DNA from 2 places in the Chryseobacterium sp. C-71 genome. Region 2 is predicted to be linked to the other one. Evidence: riboswitches for the same ligand, from Rfam matches in the RefSeq annotation. Region 2 holds a riboswitch; the other holds the start of a gene.
The links. Region 2 has a riboswitch for thiamine pyrophosphate ahead of LNP04_RS09810 (TonB-dependent receptor). Riboswitches for the same ligand answer to the same signal wherever they lie in the genome.
Positions count from the first base shown of each region.

Region 1: linked by a shared signal. The riboswitch ahead of pnuC (nicotinamide riboside transporter PnuC) and the one ahead of LNP04_RS09810 (TonB-dependent receptor) in region 2 are both predicted to bind thiamine pyrophosphate.

Region 1 covers NZ_CP087131.1:752,237-759,725, forward strand. Annotated here, with positions in the region: gene LNP04_RS03370 (hypothetical protein) at 44-1,087, opposite strand; gene pnuC (nicotinamide riboside transporter PnuC) at 1,074-1,670, opposite strand; TPP riboswitch at 1,694-1,799, opposite strand; gene LNP04_RS03380 (HPP family protein) at 1,917-2,513, shown strand; gene LNP04_RS03385 (hypothetical protein) at 2,519-2,857, shown strand; gene LNP04_RS03390 (TIGR01777 family oxidoreductase) at 2,878-3,786, shown strand; gene nudK (GDP-mannose pyrophosphatase NudK) at 3,822-4,403, shown strand; gene LNP04_RS03400 (hypothetical protein) at 4,423-4,992, shown strand; gene LNP04_RS03405 (hypothetical protein) at 5,018-5,410, shown strand; gene LNP04_RS03410 (zinc-binding dehydrogenase) at 5,542-5,850, opposite strand; gene LNP04_RS03415 (NADP-dependent oxidoreductase) at 5,902-6,543, opposite strand; gene LNP04_RS03420 (SDR family oxidoreductase) at 6,555-7,319, opposite strand; gene LNP04_RS03425 (SDR family oxidoreductase) at 7,457-7,489, opposite strand, start outside.
Region 2 covers NZ_CP087131.1:2,148,440-2,155,928, forward strand. Annotated here, with positions in the region: gene LNP04_RS09800 (acyl-CoA thioesterase) at 1-459, opposite strand, end outside; gene LNP04_RS09805 (hypothetical protein) at 447-1,208, opposite strand; gene LNP04_RS09810 (TonB-dependent receptor) at 1,491-3,593, opposite strand; TPP riboswitch at 3,638-3,731, opposite strand; gene LNP04_RS09815 (WG repeat-containing protein) at 3,766-4,527, opposite strand; gene LNP04_RS09820 (bifunctional aconitate hydratase 2/2-methylisocitrate dehydratase) at 4,925-7,489, shown strand, end outside.

The DNA.
Region 1 (7,489 bases), 1.4 Mb from region 2:
ATTGTATTGACAAAATACGGGTTTGTAATTGAAATGAAAAGCATTAGCTACGATGTGAAATCTTGAATTTTGGTTCCCCAAACTCCCTCCTAAAATTCGAATGCTGCGTCGCCGTAAAATAATCACAAAAAATCTGATAAACTTCAGAATCTGTATGCGTTGCCCGAAGTCCTAACTGAAAATAAATTTCCAAAATCTGATGCGATAATTTCTTTACTAAATCTGTAGAAAAGCCATGAATCCCTGTTTGTTTATCAGAACTTATTAATTTAAAATCATTCAGTAAATTTTCAATTTCATCGGCAAATTGAAATGCTTTTTCCAAATTGTCATTGATCATTTTATTAAATAATTTCAAGTCAAGATTTGGCCGAATTTTAATTGCTTCCTCCGAAAAATGCGCTGCCATCCCAAGATAATTGACGAGTAAAGTCAAATCTGCAAAAATCCTAAATGGAATTTTGTCTAAAACATCATCGGTAAAAAATTCATCGTAAATAAAACTGTAATCTTCAGAAACTTTTGCATCATTAACTTTAAAGGAATACGTTCCGGTAGCTTTCATGCCCATCGATTTCCAGTTGGGAATAATTTCTGCCTGATCTTTAGAAATCACAAATGACAGAATGATTTCAGAACCCGATTCATCCAACAAAGGATTTCCGTTTTCAGTTAATTGAGCATTTAAAGTAAAATGACTTAGGTGTGGCGCTCCCGTTGCAAAATGCCAAAGTCCGTTGATGATGAATGTTCCGTCGATTTGTTTTTCTGCTGTTCCGCCAATCATTCCGCTTCCTCCGAAACAGGTTTTTGGGTTAGCGAAAAGTGTTGAAGCAATATTTGGTTTTAAATTTCTAGAAAAAAAATTGGCTCCCGAACATAAAGTGAGCATCCAGCCTAAGCTTCCATCAATTTTTGACCAATCGAATAATACCGACAGACCATCTTTTAACCGAAAACCTAATCCGCCATATTTTTTTGGAACCCAAATCTGAAGCAAACGCTGCTCATGAATAACGTTCATTATTCCTGGAGAAACCACAGACGCCGCCAACATTTCATTTCTGATCTCTTTATGCGAAAGCATTTTCTCTTTTTTTAATAATTTTTCGCCACTCTAAATATCCTGAAATAGCAACAATGAATAAGAAAGCCGTCAAAATCGCATACAAATACAAATCTTTGTGAATCAACAACGGAATTGCGATGATATTGCTGACATTGAGCAAAATCCAGTTTTCGATTTTTCTTCTCGCCATCAGCCACATTCCTGCCCATGCAAAAGCACTGACCAATGAATCCCAAATCGGAACGTCGGAATCGGTGTAATGCGTAAGAAAAAACCAGAACAAACTGAAAGTTCCAAACACAATTCCAGCGGTGATTAGTTTTTCCTGATTGGTTGTTTCTGAAATCACTGTTTCAGATTGTTGCTTTCCGAATTTCCAGTACAACCAGCCGTAAATGCTCATCATCAGATAGTAAAGATTTAAGGTAAATTCCGCATAGAGTTTTGCGAAAAACATTACATACAGCGAAAGTGAAATTCCGGCAATACCAAAAAGATAATTGTTTGAATTGTTTTTTCGGGCCAATAAAACCTGAAAAATTGAAAAGAAGACCCCAAGCCATTCCGGCCAGGTTGTCTTTAGTAAAATTTCCTGCATCAAATTAACTTTTATAAATTAAATGATGAGATGATAAAATCAAATTCCCTACGCCGGCATTATCCGGATCAGGTGTGGAAGATTCCTGGGTATCATCTCAGCCGCAATCGTGCAGCACCCCATTGATGAGGCAAAATTGAAACTTTTTTCTGAGAATAAAAAATTAAAGCTGAATTTATTTAGCAAATGAAATTCCACAGCCGTTTGTAAACGGATATTTTGTATCTTTAAATTTTAATATCAGAAACTGTGAAGAAGACGCTCAGAAGAACCTACCGTGTATCAAAATATGTAATCTATAAAGAAACTCTCGTTGATTATAAAGAACATTTTTGGTCATTTCTCGGCGCATTTTTCGGAATCGGAATTATCGCTTTTCTGCAGTCACAGTATTTATTGGAACAGGAAAATGTTTTCTTAATTGGTTCGTTCGGCGCATCAAGTGTATTGATTTACGGAGCTATTCAAAGTCCGTTGGCACAACCGAGAAATCTTGTCGGCGGTCATGTGATTTCAGCATTGGTAGGTGTCACTGTTTATCAGTTTGTTCCTAATATCTTATGGCTTTCTGCACCTTTGGCAGTGGCATTTTCAATTGTTTTGATGCAGTACACCAAAACGCTTCATCCGCCAGGCGGAGCAACAGCTTTGATTGCCGTGACTTCTCCCGGGAAAATTGCAGATTTAGGATATTGGTACGTACTTTCTCCAGTTTTGTCGGGTTGTATTATTTTGCTTTTAGTTGCTTTATTTTTTAATAATATTACTAAAAACAGAAGCTATCCGACGAGTACGAAATGGAAAAGACTTTTACATAAAAAACACAAACACCCATTGAAAAATTAATTGCTATGGAATGCCTTGAATGTGGCGAAAAAATCATTGGAAGATCAGATAAAAAATTCTGCAATGACGCCTGTAGAAATGCTTACAACAACAAACAAAATAAAGATTCGAGTAATCTGATGCGGAATGTGAATAATAAACTCCGCCGAAATTACCGTATTCTGAGCGATATCAATCTGGAAGGTAAAACTAAAATTGCCCAATCTAAATTGAGTGGCTTAGGATTTGATTTTAATTATTTTACACAAATTAAAGTTTACAAAAATGGTTCTGAATATAAGTTTATTTACGACCAAGGCTATAAACTTTTAGATGATGATTATATTTTAATTGTTAAGAATTAAAAGAATCCCAAAATCAATACATGAAAGAAGTCGTATTAATTACCGGAGCCGGCGGATCTGTCGCAAAAGTTTTAGCTAAAAAACTTGAAAATGAATACACTGTTCGGTTTTTAACCCGAACCAAAAAGCATGAAAATGACTTTGAGTGGAATATTAAAAACGGAACGATCGACGAAAAAGCCTTTGAAAACATCAGTCACGTTATCCATTTAGCAGGAGCCAATATTTCAGAAAAAAGATGGACTGATGAGCGTAAGAAAGAAATTATTTCCAGCCGTGTAGACTCTGCACAACTGATTTTAAAAACTTTACAAAAGAAAAACATTCAACTGAAATCTTTCATTTCAGCATCTGCCGTTGGTATTTACGGAGCGATTACTTCTGAGAAAATTTTTAAGGAAGAAGACGAAAAAGGAAATGATTTCCTTAGTGAAGTCGTTATTCTTTGGGAAAAAGCTGCGGACGAGTTTTTAGAAAAAGGTGTTGCCGAAAGAGTGGTAAAAGTTCGAATCGCCATCGTTCTTTCTGAAAAGGAGGGTGCTTTGAAAAAAATGGCTGCTCCGGTAAAACTTGGTATCGGGTCGCCGATCGGAACAGGAAGACAGTACATTCCGTGGATTCATATCGATGATCTTTCTTCCGTTTTTGAATACGCCGTGAAAAACGAAAATATAAAAGGTGCTTACAATGCATCAGCACCACAACATACTGATAATGAAAATTTAACAAAAGAAATTGCGGAAGTTTTAGACAAACCCCTATTTATGCCTAATATTCCGGGATTTGTGATGAAGCTAATGTTTGGCGAACTGTCTGTTGCACTGCTTGAAGGCTCAAGAACATCTTCGGAAAAGCTTCAGAATTCAGGTTTTCAATTTAAATTTCCGAACCTGAAAAATGCTTTGGAGGATCTATTCAGGAAAAATTAATTTAAATAAAATATATAAAAAAGATTGTAAAATCTATGCAAAATACAAACGTTCATATTGAAAAGACTGAAATTCTTTCAGATAACTGGTACACTTTAAAAAAAATCACATTCAATATTCTAAAAAAAGACGGAACCACCGAAACCCAAAGCAGAGAAGCCTATGACAGAGGAAATGGAGCAGTCATTTTATTGTACAACACAAGTACAAAAAATGTAATTTTGACCAAGCAATTTCGCATGCCAACCTACATCAACGGAAATACTGACGGAATGTTGATTGAAGCTTGTGCAGGTTTATTGGATAATGACCATCCCGAAGATTGTATCAAAAGGGAAACTGAAGAAGAAACCGGCTACAAAATATCAAAAGTAGAAAAAGTTTTTGAAGCGTATATGTCACCCGGATCTGTCACAGAAATTCTGCATTTTTTCATCGCGGAATATTCAAGTGATATGAAAATTACAAACGGCGGCGGTCTTGAAGAAGAAGGTGAAGACATCGAAGTTTTGGAAATTGATATTGAAAAAGCACTTCAAATGATTGACTCTGGAGAGATAAAAGATGCCAAAACCATCATGCTGCTTCAGCATGTAAGGCTTAAAAATTTAGTATAGATTATTTAAAAATAAAATTATGAAACTGCAATATTCACTGATTCTTTGTTTATTATTTTCTTTTGCCGTTTTCGCTCAGAAAAAAGATGGGTTGAGTACGAAAGATCAGCACGCTGTCGAGCATTTTAAAACCGAATACAAAAAGAAAAATTACAAAAAATTTGAAGGGAAAATCACGCCAAAAGATAATCAGGTTCTGTTTGATGATAAAGTGATTTTCTTTGATAAATCTGATAAAATGACTTTTTCAATGTTACAACAAGGTTTGATTTATCCTCAGCTGTTGACCGACTACCAAATGCAGAAATTTCTGGATGAAACCACCGATAAAACTCAAAAGAGATTTTTAAAACTGCAAAAAGATCCGAAAGCATCTTTTGACGTGAATAATATTTCTGTGAAAATTTCAGAACTTCTTTTTCTTAATTTAAATGAAAAGGTGAAGAGATTTAGACTGACAACCAGAAACAGAAATCTGCCGAACCCTATTATTTACTTTTTTGAATTAACGAATTCTAAAGCTGCTAAAAACATGAGTTTTGATGAGTTTGTGAAAGATGCTAAACTAACGTATTTGGATCAGGAGTAAAAAGATAATTTTAAGATAAACATCAATGAATTATTTGGAAAAAAAAGGACAGAGAAGAACTCATTCCGTCTTTGCAGCTGTCTTATTGGTGAGTTTATATACCATTTATTTTAATCAATCTTCCCGGCCGGAAATTGATATTCAAAAACTCATTTCACAAATCATTCGCTTTTTTCTAACAGTTGGACTTCTCTATTTAGTCTATATTGGTAAAAACTGGGCACGTATTCTTTCAATATTCCTGTTTTCATTGGCGATTATTTTGGCACTTTCAGTCATTTTTTCATCTGATTTCAGTCTATTACAAGAAGTCCCGTTTTACGTTATGATTTTTGTTTATTCCGATGCGATTTATCACTTTGGATTTTCTGAAAATTTTAAAGCATTTATTGAATTTCAAAAGAGAATGAAAAAATGAAAATAAGTAATATCGATCATATCGGTTTAACCGTAGCTGATCTTGATAAAACATAAGATCGGTGTATTTCAGAGATCCCGATTTGAATTTGATTGAGGTGAGTAATTAATTTTTATTTAAAAACTAAGAGCTTATTTCATCTTAATCACTACTTTTCCTTTTGCACGACCACTTTCAACATATTTTATGGCTTCATTGGTGTTTTCGAATGGAAATACTTTGTCGATGACAGGTTTTATTTTTTCAGCTTCTATGAGTTTTGTAATTTCTGTCAACTGTTTTCCGTCCGCTTTCATGAAAAGAAATGAGTAATTGACATTTTGTTTCTTTGCTATTTTTCTGACTTTACTGCTCAAGAATTTTGTAGCGAATTTCACATACCAAGGCAGATTAGATTCTTCTGCAAATACCGGAGTTGGCGGACCGGAAATTGAAATAATTTTACCCTCAGATTTTACTACATCGAAAGATTTTTCAAGCGTTTTATCATCCTAACTGTTCAATACAAAATCATAATCAATCAATAGGTCTTCAAAATTCTGAGTTTTATAATCGATCAGGACATCTGCACCCAAATTTTTCAAGAGATCAAAACTTTTTTCACTCGCTGTAGTTGCCACCGTCGCACCAAGATATTTTGCCAACTGAATAGCGAAAGTTCCTACTCCACCCGATCCTGCCTGAATAAAAACTTTCTGACCTTTTTGAAGATTATACTTTTCAACCAAAGCTTGCCAAGCCGTCAGACCAACCAAAGGAATTGAGGCAGCCTCTTCCATCGTAAGGTTTTTTGGTTTTAAAGCAACATCTTTTTCGTTGATGGAAATAAATTCTGCAAAAGTTCCGATGTGAAAATCTGATGCTCTTGAGTAAATTTCATCACCCACTTTGAAGTTGTTTACTCTTGAACCAACTTTTATAATGACTCCGGCAACATCGTGACCTAAAACCAACGGCATTTTATAAGGTAAAATTAATTTGAATTCACCGCTTTTTATTTTTGAGTCTAAAAGATTGACACTTGCTGCATGAATTTCAATTAAAACCTCATCTTCTTTTACAATCGGTTCGGGTATGTTCAACAATTTCAAGTCGCTTTCCTTTTTGTAACGGCTAATACTAAATGCTTTCATGTTTTGAGTTTTTATTTTAAAATTTGATTTGCTTTCTTCGGATTCACCAATCCAAAAGCCGTTTTAGGAAAAAATCTTCTGATGATGTCAACGAGTTTTGCATCTCCTACTCGGATGGTATCTTGGTTTTTTTGTAAGCCTTTGATCAGACCTTTTACCATTTGTTCTGTAGATATTTTCTTATCATTCCTTTCAGCTGTCATTTCTGTAGCGACAAGTGGTGGGATCAGTTCAAAAATCTTTAAGCTACTTCCCACAATTTTCAAATGTTCACGCAGCGAAATCGTATAAAAAGCGAGTGCAACTTTTGACGATGAATAGGTCGCTTCAATTAAAGAAGGAACCATACTTAGGATAGAGGTTGTGTTGATAATGGCAGCATCTTTTTTCGATTTCAGCATTTCCATAAAGATATTATTTATTCTAATGACTCCAAAATAATTGACTTCCATTTCATAAGCTGCATTTGCAATATGATTGTCATTGGCAACACCTAAATTCAACGGAGAGGTCAATACAGCGGCATTGTTATAAAGAATATCAATTCCACCCAATTGCGAAACTGTATTGAAAAGTGATTTCAAATCTTCTTCGACAGAAACATCACTTTTTATGGCAGTCACATTGGGAAGTTGCTTTTTTGCGGCATCCAGTCTTTCCTGATTTCGTCCTGTGATAATGACTTTAGCTCCGATTTCTAAAAACTGTTTCGCAGCTTCGAGACCAATTCCGGAAACTCCGCCAGTGATTAAAATTGTTTTTCCTTTTAATTCCATGATTATAATTTAAAAGTTAAATTATCTGTTATTAAATTTAAAGTGTGTTTAAAAATTTCATAAAAATTAATTTCCCCTGACCCTAAAGGGAGTAAATTTTTATGAAATTTTTAAAAGAGAATTTTTCCTAGTTTGGATTAAGCTAATTCTTTTGCAAAAAACTGCTTTGA
Region 2 (7,489 bases):
AAGAATCAGAGAAAGTTCTTTTCTTCTTAATGCAGCATCAAATCTTTCTATTTCAAGTTCAGTTTCCGGTTCCATTGCCGGGATTGGAATAGGTCTATTAAACTCATCCACGGCCACGAAAGTGTAAATTCCTTTATTGGTCTGAATTTTTTTATGATTAATAGGGTCATCCAACCAAACATCAACATAAATTTCCATTGATGTTGAGAATGCACGCGAAACTTTAGATTCCATCACAACAATTCCACCTTCCGGAATTGGATGATCGAATGAAACGTGGTTTACAGACGCCGTTACTACTCTTCTTTCGCAATGTCTGGTTGCTGAGATGGATGCACAACGATCCATTCTTGCCAATAATTCGCCGCCGAAAAGATTTCTCAACTGATTGGTATCATTGGGAAGTACGATATTGGTCATCACCGTCAGAGATTCTGACGCTTTTTTTATTTTTGCCATCTTGATTTTCTTTTTTGAGAACTTGGTTTCCAAGTTTTTGCAGCTTGTTTTATTGAATCTTTTCTTAAAGAATCTGCCTTAAAAGCTTTAATTGAATCTGCTTTTTTTATCTGAACTGAATCAATTTTTACCGGAATTTTCTTTTCAATCCTTTTCGTTTTGGTCTGTACAGAAACGTCATCAAAAGATTTTTTTCCGAAAATCAATTCCTGCTGGGTGTATGCTAAATACAACATTCCTAAAACCGGAACGATAAAAAGGAAAATCCAAAGAATTGATTTATTGAATTTGTAATCTTTCTCTATATTTTTAGGCGTTTCGAAAGTTTCCCCTTTGTTAATATCTGAAAAGTGAATTTCTTCTAAACCATAAAAATCAGGATGATCAGATTCTAAACGGTTTCCTTTAAAATGAAGCTGTCCGTCTTCGATGAAAATAGTTCCGAGATCCTGAATCTCTAAAACCTGTTCTGCCTGCAGTTTTTTCTTCCAAAAATCAGTTTGAATTTGCAATTCGTTTTCTGCCGCTTCTTTTGAAACCGCTTTCTGACTGCTGATAAACTGAACCAAATTATCAGATAAAACCTGATAATCAGAATGAAACGCAATTTTGGTAGAGGGAGGGAGGATGCTTCCGTTTTCTGAATTGAGGACTGCTTTAGAATTTTCCAGAGAAAATACACCAAACTTCGGAACGGTGACCGTTCCAAATTGTTTCAAATAGTCTAAAATGTAAGCTGAAATATTCATTTGACGGCAAATTTATAACTTTTTCGTGACTTTTTCAGAGATTTGTTTGCAATATAAACGATGGAATGCTTCCCACGGATTACATAGATCAACACAGATTTTTTTTTCGAACAAACTTAAAATTTGTCATACCTCAACCGCTTGATCTGTGAAAATCTATGAAATCTGTGGGAATAGCTTTTTGTCATTTAATTGAAAACAAAAAAGACTGCCGAAGCAGTCTTTAAAAAAATTAATCTGAACTTTATTGAAATATAATAATATGAAATGGTGTATAATTAATTACTGAATTTTCCAACTAACGCCAAACATAAAGTTGGTTCCTGCCTGAGAAAAATATATGGGTCCGTCATAAACATAACCGTTGTTGACATATTTCTGATTAAAAATATTATTGACCAACAATTTTAAAGCAACATCATGTTTTGCAATTTTAAATTGATACTGAGCATTAAAATCTGTCAGAAAATAATCTTTCAACTGCAAATCCTGGGTTTCTGTATTATCTAAATACTGATTCCCAACATATTGATTCATCAAAGCAAACTGCAAATTATGGGTAGGATTAAATCTCAAACCTAAATTGGCAATTACATTGGGTGAGAAAGATATTTCCGTGTTTCCTAATTGATTAATTCCTGTTTCGTTTTCAATTCTGAAATCAAGATTTCTGTTTTGGCTCAAACTTACATTTCCAGAAACTTCCCATTGCTTTGAAAGTTTAGCCAAAGCACCGACTTCAATACCTCTTCTGAAACTTTTCCCTGAATTGGTTCTGATGAATTCTCCGATATTGCTGATCTGTCCGTTTAAAACCAACTGATTCAGGTAATACATATAATATAGATTGGCTGTGAAAGCGACTTTCCCGAACTGCTTCTCAAAACCCGCTTCAAAATCATGTAGCTTTTCTGATTTTACATCATTGTTTGCAATCAAATCATCACGATTCGGTTCTCGTTGCGCATGAGCATAAGAAACGAATACTTTTCCGTTACCTAATTTATAATTGACACCAGCTTTTGGATTAAAAAATAGCCAGTTTTTATTTAAATCTGCCCCTTCGTCATCGCCTGCCATTAAGATTTTCGTATCATAATCGATGTTTCTTAATTGTAGATCTCCGAAGAATTCGAAATCATTTACTTTAACCAAGGCTTTAGCAAAACCCGCCACTTCATTTTTCACAGAACGGTTTCTGTAATATTCATGCTCCTGAATCTGCGGAACAAAAACATCTGTTACATTTCCATAATGTCTTCCGTAATACTGATTTCCGACAACGCCGAAATTCAGATCAAGATTATCAAACTTTCCGTATAGTGTTGAAACAATACCGTAGAAATCATTATTCAGCCATTTTTTTCTGATAAAATCAGAATACTCGTCACCATTGAAATCAGGCAGGGCATATCTTGCATAAGGATCTCCCTGTTTATAATTTTCGTAATACCCTCTTCCTTTAGTGTAGTGCAAAGTGGTTTCTAAACTCCATCTTTCATTCAAACCTTGCTCCCAAAGTAATTGATAATGATTTTGTCTGTAATTATCAGTTTCGTTATCATAAAATCCGACTACATTTTCCCAGTTTGCATCATAGATTGCACCTGAAATATTGTATTTAGGATTGGTTTCCCATGTTTTCCTGTCGACTCCGTTCCAGGCCTGATAGGTTTTTTCTTTTCCACCAAATGCCATCAGACGAAGCTTCGTTTTTCCTTCTTCAAATAAAGCAGTAAAATTGTAAGAATTTAAATCTGAAAAAGCTCGGTCGATATAACCGTCAGAATGAATGTGAGAATATCTTCCCATCACAGAAAGACGGTCTTTCCAGAATTTACCAGAACCTACCTCAGCAGAATATTTGTATGTATTAAATAAACCGTAGCTGTCATCTGTTTTAAAATAAAACTTTTCTTCAGGCTCTTTAGAAATCACATTGATACTTGCCCCGAAAGCCGAAACTCCGTTGTTGGAAGTTCCCACACCTCTTTGTATCACAATCTGAGACGCTGAGCTCGTAAGATCCGGAACGTTGACAAAGAAAGTTCCCTGACTTTCAGAATCGTTGAACGGAACACCATTCATCATCACGTTAATTCCTCTTCCTGCAACCCCACGAATTCTAAAACCCGTGTATCCAACGCCATTTCCAGCATCGGAAGTTGAGATAATTGAGGTTTGATTTTTTAAGAGAATTGGTAAATCCTGCCCAAGGTTTCTGCCATCCAAATCCTTCTGTACATTGATGATTTCCTTGGCAACCGGCAATCTTTTGGTAAAGTTGACAGCTTCGATTTCTCTGACTTTCAGAGAATCTGTATTCTGAGTTTGTGCAAAACCCATAGAACTTGCGGTAAGTCCTAAAAAAATAAATCCTTTCATTCTTATAAATTTTTAAAATTTAATGGAATAAAAGGGGATCGATAAGATATTATGATACAACATCCCTAAACAGCATTACCCGTTCCAGGTTCATTGGGTATAATCTCAGCCCCCATTGGAGCACCCCTTTAATTTCAGCGCAAAATTACAAAAATTTGATGATGTTACAAATTTAATAGGATTTGTTATTGGAATCAATATAGTAATAGTTGATATCATCTTTAGTCACTTCAAACATTTTCCCCAATTTCCAGCTATAGTTTCTTTTGATATCAGCATATTCAAATGGAATGATAATATTGTTGTTGACATCGATGATGCCAAATTTATCCTTATGCGAAGCCACAATCATAGGATTTGACAAATCATCACCTTCTAAAATATGTAAATATTCATATTTTGGATAAATTTTAAAATGCGAGCGGTCAGATGGGTTACTAAACTTAGAATCTTCTATAATTCCATACGAGCCATTTAAAATATAAGCATGAAAAAGTTGTTTTTTAAATTCAGTCTGACACTTTCCCAAATCTGCATTTTTAAATTGGTATAATCTTTTTCCGGCCTGATTGATTCTGTATGAAATACCGTTCTTTTCAACTGTCGCAAAATTAGACGTGCCAAACTTCTTGGCTTTAGGATTTGGTGAATTTAAAAGATTGCAATCTTCAGCAAAAAACATGGCAATGTGGTACTCGGGAGTCACTACGAATTTACCTTTTTGATTGACATATCCAAAATTACCATTTAATTTTTGCGGAATTAATAAAGGAACATTTTCATTAATAACCACCAAATTACTTTCAGGTTTTTTCTTAACAATCTGTTTTACCGGATTCTTCTTAACAACTAACTTATTACTTTTCAAAACCTTAGACTGAGCAACGAAACTCATTGATAAAAGAATAAAAATAACATTGAAAATTTTCTTCATGATTGTTTGTGTTCAAAATATCTGCCAAAAATAGAAAATATAAAACACATATTTATACAGAATCTAAATAATTTAGACCAAAAAAAATATTAAAATTCCGTATTTTTGGGAACATTTTTAAATGTTTGATAATATTAAAACGTTTTTAAGCCACAACATTTGATTGCAACACATCAAAAGCCACCCAAACGTTTTATCCGAAAAGAGTTTTTGCGGCGAGACAGATTGCAGGTAAACCACTTACATTTTCAGAGAAAGTCCTTTTACTATTTACCCATTGGGACAGATTATTATCTCTCATTTTTAGAAATGGTGTAGATCATACAGCTTGCTTCTGTACTTTCAGATGGCAACTATTCAATATCTACCTTTAATTTTTTAAAAAGAACTTCTATTTATGAATATTTATCAGGATTACATCCAAGAGATTGAAGAAAGAAAAACTCAGGGTCTTCACCCAAAACCAATTGATGGTGCCGAACTTTTAAGCGCAATCATTTCACAAATTAAAGATACCAATAACGAATACAGAGCAGATTCTCTGAAATTCTTTATCTACAACAGTTTACCGGGTACAACACCTGCTGCTGTTGTGAAAGCTCAGTTTTTAAAAGAAATCATTTTAGGTGAATCCGTATTAGAAGAAATAACTCCTGCTTTTGCATTCGAGTTATTATCTCACATGAAAGGTGGTCCTTCAATCAAAGTATTGTTGGATTTAGCTTTAGGTAACGATGCTAATATTGCTAAAGAAGCTGCAAACGTTCTAAAAACTCAGGTTTTCCTTTACGAAGCTGACACAGATCGTTTAAAAGAAGCATTCCATAACGGTAACGAAATTGCAAAAGAACTTATTGAAAGCTATGCACAGGCTGAATTCTTCACAAAACTACCAGAAGCTCCTGAAGAAATCAAAGTAGTTACCTATATTGCTGGTGAAGGTGATATCTCGACAGATTTATTATCACCTGGAAATCAGGCGCACTCAAGATCAGACCGTGAACTTCACGGAAAGTGCATGATGACTCCACAAGCTCAAGAAGAAATTAAAGCTTTGCAGGCACAACATCCTGACAAAAGCGTGATGTTGATTGCTGAAAAAGGAACGATGGGAGTTGGTTCATCAAGAATGTCTGGTGTAAACAACGTGGCACTTTGGACTGGTAAACAGGCTAGTCCTTATATTCCATTTGTGAATTTTGCACCAATTGTTGGTGGAACAAATGGTATTTCTCCAATTTTCCTGACGACAGTTGACGTGACTGGTGGAATTGGAATCGATCTACAAAACTGGGTAAAAAAACTAGATGCAGAAGGTAATATTATCCGTAATGAAAACAACGAACCAATTCTTGAGGAAGTTTATTCTGTAGCTACAGGAACTGTTCTTACGATTAACACAAAGACTAAAAAATTATACAATGGCGACCAGGAATTGAAAGATATTTCTAAGTCATTCACGCCGCAAAAGATGGAATTTATCAAAGCTGGCGGATCTTACGCAATTGTCTTTGGTAAAAAATTACAAACTTGGGCTTCAGGTATTTTAGGAATTGAAATTCCTACAGTTTATGCTCCCTCAAAAGAAATTACTAAAGAAGGAGTCGGTCTTACTGCTGTTGAAAAAATATTTAACAAAAATGCTGTTGGTTTAGCTCCGGGCAAAGTTTTACACGCAGGTTCAGACGTTCGTGTTGAAGTAAATATAGTTGGCTCACAAGATACAACCGGTTTGATGACTGCACAGGAATTGGAATCTATGGCAGCAACAGTAATTTCTCCAATTGTTGACGGTGCTTACCAATCTGGATGTCATACAGCATCAGTTTGGGACAAAAAAGCGCAGGCAAACATTCCTAGATTGATGAAATTTATGAATGATTTCGGTTTGATCACTGCAAGAGATCCGAAAGGTGAATATCATGCGATGACAGACGTTATTCATAAAGTTTTGAATGATATTACGATTGACGAATGGGCAATCATCATCGGAGGTGACTCTCACACAAGAATGTCTAAAGGTGTAGCTTTTGGAGCTGACTCAGGAACTGTTGCTTTGGCATTAGCGACTGGTGAAGCATCGATGCCGATTCCGGAATCTGTGAAAGTAACTTTCAAAGGTGACATGAAACATCACATGGATTTCCGTGATGTAGTACATGCGACTCAATTGCAAATGTTACAGCAGTTCGGAGGAGAAAACGTATTCCAGGGTAGAATTATCGAGGTTCACATCGGAACACTTCCTGCTGATCAGGCATTTACATTTACAGACTGGACTGCAGAAATGAAAGCAAAAGCTTCAATCTGTATTTCTGAAGACGACACTTTGATCGAATCATTGGAAATTGCAAAAAGTAGAATCCAGATCATGATCGACAAAGGAATGGATAATCACAATCAGGTTCTTCAGGGATTAATCAACAAAGCAAACAAAAGAATTACAGAAATTAAGTCAGGTGAAAAACCAGCGTTAACTCCGGATTCAAATGCTAGTTATTATGCAGAAGTAGTTGTTGATCTTGACATTATTGTTGAGCCAATGATTGCTGACCCAGATGTAAATAACGAAGATGTTTCTAAAAGATATACTCACGACACCATCAGAGATTTGACTTATTATGGAGGTGACAAAAAAGTAGACCTTGGTTTTGTAGGATCTTGTATGGTTCACAAAGGCGATTTAAAAATTGTTTCTCAAATGCTAAGAAACATCGAAAAAAGAGATGGTAAAGTTGAGTTCCTTGCACCACTTGTTGTTGCAGCTCCAACTTATAACATCATCGATGAATTAAAAGCTGAAGGTGATTGGGAATTATTAGAGAAATATTCAGGTTTTGAATTTGACGACAATGCTCCAAAAGGTGCAGCACGTGTTGAGTATAAAAACATGATGTATCTTGAGCGTCCAGGATGTAACCTTTGCATGGGTAACCAGGAAAAAGCCGAAAAAGGAGATACC